Regions from separate parts of the Pseudonocardia sp. TMWB2A genome, predicted to be linked through region 2. Evidence: predicted binding sites of a transcription regulator. Region 2 holds the regulator's gene; the other holds the start of a gene.
The links. The regulator HspR, encoded in region 2, represses chaperone genes until heat shock. The targets are predictions, from matches to a motif close to ANNTTGAGTNNNNNNNACTCAANNT.
Positions count from the first base shown of each region.

Region 1: the regulator HspR is predicted to act here: its motif matches at 1,248-1,272, upstream of lon (endopeptidase La).

Region 1 is NZ_QKQY01000002.1:6,434,606-6,436,996, reverse strand. It holds gene DMP17_RS44715 (hypothetical protein) at 1-464, opposite strand, end outside; gene DMP17_RS44710 (hypothetical protein) at 461-1,153, opposite strand; gene lon (endopeptidase La) at 1,310-2,391, shown strand, end outside.
Region 2 is NZ_QKQY01000002.1:2,409,791-2,412,181, reverse strand. It holds gene DMP17_RS26145 (DnaJ C-terminal domain-containing protein) at 1-1,125, shown strand, start outside; gene DMP17_RS26140 (heat shock protein transcriptional repressor HspR) at 1,131-1,586, shown strand; gene DMP17_RS26135 (MDR family MFS transporter) at 1,697-2,391, opposite strand, start outside.

The DNA of each region.
Region 1 (2,391 bases), 4.0 Mb from region 2:
TCGGCGACGGCGAGCGCCCCCGCGCCGACGCCGACGGCCGCGAGCAGCGGCACCAGGACGCGGCGTGACCGGACCCGCGCCCGCTCCGAGAGCCGGGGGCGGACGAGCTGACGGCCCCACAGCACGAGCAGGACGGCCGTGCCCGTCAGGGCGAGCGGCGGGATCATCCCGTCGGCGCTGCGGACCAGGTAGTCGGCCGGGGTGAGGTCCATCGCGGTGTAGGAGACACCCAGGTGGTCGAAGAAGCCGAAGGCGTGCATCCGGCCGAAGTAGAGGAGCAGCGCGGTCAGCAGCGTCGCCGGGGCGACGACGGTGCCGAGCGCCTGCAGGGCGCGGGGCAGGGACTCGGGTCCGGGCTGCGGCGCCGGATCCGTCGCGGCCGGCCCGGTGCCGGCCGGCGTCGGCGCGGGGGTCGTGGTGCGGCGCGGACCGGCGACGCGTCGTCGGCGCGGCGGTGCGGTCACCCGCCGCCGCGCCCGGTGTCGTCCTGCGGGGTCCCGCCCCCGGCGGGGGCGGGCTCGCCGCCGTCGCCGGGGACCGGGTCGGGCTCTTTCGCGGGGAGGCCGTCGATCGGATCGCAGCTGCTGTAACCGACGCTCACGCGAACGGTCTGCCCGAGGATGTCCGCGAGGTCCGTTCGGCGGCGCGGTGTCGTGTCGCATGCGAGCCAGCTCCCGGTGGCGCCGGGAGGTGAGGCCGCCCGGTCGATCACCACGCTCACGCAGCCGCTCGGTGCCGGTGCGCACCCCTTGAGCAGGATCGCCCGGTAGTCGTCGAAGGTGTAGTTGCCGTCGAGCAGCTCCGGGATCGAGCCGCGTGGCGGCGCGCCGCCGAGCCGGGGCGCGATCCGGGTCGGCTCCCCGCCCCCACCGGGACGGGTGGGCGGCGGCGGGCGTCTCGTGGCGCGGGAGGTGGTGGTGGGCGCGGCGGGGTCGTCGACGGTGGGGCCCGCGCGGGACGGGGTCGGCGCGGGGGCGGCTCCCGTGGTCCCCGGCACCGGCGGCGCCACCCCGCCGGTCGGGACGGGCGTGGGCACCGCGGCGGACGCCGTCGTCGCGGGCGGGACGATCCGGGGCGGCAGGTCCGCCGGGGGTGGGCCGCAGGCGGTGCAGGCCACGACCGCGCAGGCCAGCAGGCCGAGCCGGTTCCGCATCCCGACCTCCCGAGCGCGACCCGGTCACGCACCGGTGCCCCCGCGGTACTCGGTGTGCCCACGGTCGCCGTTACGTGCTCCGGTGTCCGCGTTCGCCCTGAGCGGACAGGACTCAACTCCGGGAAGCGGAGGGCCCTCCGTGTGGTTGGGCAGGACATGAGTGACGTGCTGACGCTCCCGGTCCTGCCCCTCGACGACGCCGTGGTCCTGCCCGGCATGGTCGTCCCCGTCCGTCTCGACGACTCCGACACCCGTGCCGCGGTGGACGCGGCCACCGCCGCGGCCCAGGACCGCGACGACGGGAGACGGGTGCTCGTCGTCCCCCGCATCGACGGCCGCTACGGCGCCATCGGCGTCGTCGCCGTGCTCGAGCAGATCGGCAGGCTCCCCAACGGGGACCGGGCCGCCGTCGTGCGCGGTGAGCGGCGCGCCCGCATCGGGTCGGGCGTCTCCGGCCCCGGTGCGGCGCTCTGGGTCGAGGCCGAGCCGGTCGACGCCGGCGAGCCCACCGGCCGCACCCACGAGCTCGCCCGCGAGTACAAGGCCCTGGTGATCGGCATCCTGCAGCAGCGGGGCGCCTGGCAGGTCATCGACTCCGTGCAGCAGACCGACGACCCGGGCGCGCTCGCCGACCTCGCCGGGTGGGCGTCGTGGCTCGACGTCGCGCACAAGGCCGAGCTGCTCGCCGAGACCGACCTCGACGCCCGGCTGGAGAAGCTCCTGGGCTGGACCAAGGAGCACGTCGCCGAGCAGGAGGTCACCGAGAAGATCTCGAACGACGTCCGCGAGGGCATGGAGAAGCAGCAGCGCGAGTTCCTGCTCCGCCAGCAGCTCGCCGCGATCCGCAAGGAGCTCGGCGAGGACGACCCGGAGGGCTCCGACGACTACCGCGCCCGCGTGGAGGCCGCCGACCTGCCCGACGACGTCCGCAAGGCCGCGCTGACCGAGGTCGGCAAGCTGGAGCGCTCGTCGGACCAGAGCCCGGAGTCCGGCTGGATCCGGACCTGGCTCGACACCGTCCTCGACATCCCGTGGAGCACCACGACCACCGACTCGTCGGACCTCGTGGAGGCCCGCCGCATCCTCGACGCCGACCACGCCGGCCTCGACGACGTGAAGGAGCGCCTCGTCGAGTTCCTCGCCGTGCGCGCCCGTCGCGAGCGCAAGGGCCTCGACACGGTCGGCGGCCGCGGCTCGGGCGCGGTGCTCTCGCTGGTCGGCCCGCCCGGCGTCGGCAA
Region 2 (2,391 bases):
CGCGAGCTGCACCCGGACGCGAACCCCGGCGACGAGAAGGCCGAGGCCCGCTTCAAGTCGGTCTCCGAGGCCTACGGCGTGCTGGGCGACGAGTCCAAGCGCAAGGAGTACGACGAGACCCGCGCGATGTTCGCGGGCGGCGGTGGCTTCGGCGGGTTCGGCACCGGCGGCGGCTTCCCCGGCGGCGCGCGCCCCGGTGGCGCCGGCCAGGGCGGCTTCGACATCAACGACCTGTTCGGCCAGGCCGGCCGCTCCGGCGGTGCCGGGGCCGGCGACTTCAGCGACATCCTCGGCGACATCTTCGGCCGCACCGCGCGGAACAACGCCGGCGGTGCGGGCGGGTACGGCACGGCCGGTGCCCGCCGCGGCCAGGACGTCGAGAGCAGCCTGACCATCTCCTTCGACGACGCGGTGCGCGGCGCGACGGTGCCGATCAAGCTGTCCTCGCCGGGGCGCTGCGAGCGCTGCGGCGGCACCGGGTCCCGGCCCGGCAGCACCCCGCGCACCTGCCCGACCTGCTCCGGTCAGGGTCTGGTGAACCGCAGCCAGGGCGCGTTCTCGTTCTCCGAGCCGTGCCGCGACTGCCGCGGGACCGGCCGCATCATCGACGACCCGTGCCCCGAGTGCCACGGCGACGGCGTGTCCACCCGGACCCGGTCGCTGACGGTGCGGGTCCCCGCGGGCGTCGACGACGGGCAGAAGGTCCGGCTCGCGGGCCAGGGCGAGCCCGGTCGCGGCGGCGCCCCCGCCGGTGACCTCTACGTCACGGTCTCGGTCACCCCGCACCGGATCTTCGGGCGGTCGTCGAAGAACTCCGACGACCTGACCCTCACCGTGCCGGTGACCTTTCCCGAGCTGGCTCTGGGTGCGACCCTGACGGTGCCGACACTCGACAGCACCGTCTCGCTGCGGATCCCGCCGGGGACCGCCAGCGGCCGGACGTTCCGGGTGTCGGGGCGTGGGGTCGAGCGCAAGAACGGGAAGAAGGGCAATCTGCTGGTCACCGTCGAGGTGGCGGTGCCGCAGAAGCTGGACGAGGCGGCGACGAGCGCGCTGGAGGCCTACGCCGAGGCGACGTTGTCGTTCGACCCGCGGGCCGATCTGCTCGGTAGCACCAGGAGGTGATGGCGGTGGCCGGACGACGCACCCCCCGGGACGGGGAGGAGCCGCTGACCGTCGACGTGGCACACGACAGCCCGGTGTTCGTCATCTCGGTCGCCGCGCAGCTGTCCGGCCTGCACGCCCAGACCCTGCGCAGCTACGACCGGATCGGCCTGGTCAGCCCGGGCCGGTCCGCGGGCGGCGGGCGTCGCTACTCCCAGCGCGACATCGCGCTGCTGCGCGAGGTGCAGCGGCTCTCCCAGGAGGAGGGCGTGAACCTCGCGGGCGTCAAGCGGATCATCGAGCTGGAGCAGATGGTCGACGAGCTCTCGGCACGCCTCGAGGAGGCCACCGCCGAGCTCGACGCGGTCCGTGCCGCCGCCGCGCAGGCCACGGCGGCGGTGCACCGCTCCTACCGGCGCGACCTCGTGCCGGTGGACCGGCGCCAGGCCGTCGTGCGCTGGCGCCCCGCCGACGACGGCTGAGCCCCACGCGGTACCCGCCGCACCCCGCAGGGCGCCGCCGCACCCACCGCGACGGGTGCGCGGACCGCATCCGGGGTGCGACGGCCCCTGATGGTGCGGGCACGGGCGGCTCAGGCGGCCGTCAGGACCCCGCGGCGGGCCAGCAGCCCGAGCACCACGGCGCCCAGCAGCGGGACCGCGGCCAGCACCGCGAACGGAAGCGCCGGCGGGAACGCCGGGTCCAGCAGCGCGCCGACGCCCGTCGAGCCGACGAGCACCATCAGCCCGCCGAACGAGGCCAGCACCCCGAAGTGGGCGCCCAGCCTGCGCTCCCCGGCCAGCCGGGGCACCAGGTCCTGCGCGACCGGCACGGCGAACATCTCGCCGAAGGTCAGCAGCAGCACCATCAGCACCGCGGGTGCGAGCGCCCACCACCCCGGCAGGCCCGGCAGCAGCCGCGCCACCGCGACGACGATGAACGACGCGGCCATCAGGAAGAACCCGAGCACCACCGAGCGGCCGGCCCCGATCCGGCGGCCCCACGTCGTCACCCGCATCTGCAGGGTGATGACCAGCACCGACATCAGCACGAACAGGAAGCCCAGTGCCGCGGTGCGGCCGATGCGCTCCAGCTCGTCGGGCAGCGCCAGGTACAGCTGGTTGTAGGACAGCAGCCAGCCCGAGTAGCCGGCTGCGAACAGCATGAAGCGACGGTTGCCCAGCACCTCGCCCCAGCCCGCGAGCATCGGCCGTCCGGCCTGTTCGGCCTCCCGCCACGGCAGCCACCGCCAGTGCGCCAGCCCCACCAGCACGAAGCCGACGGCGG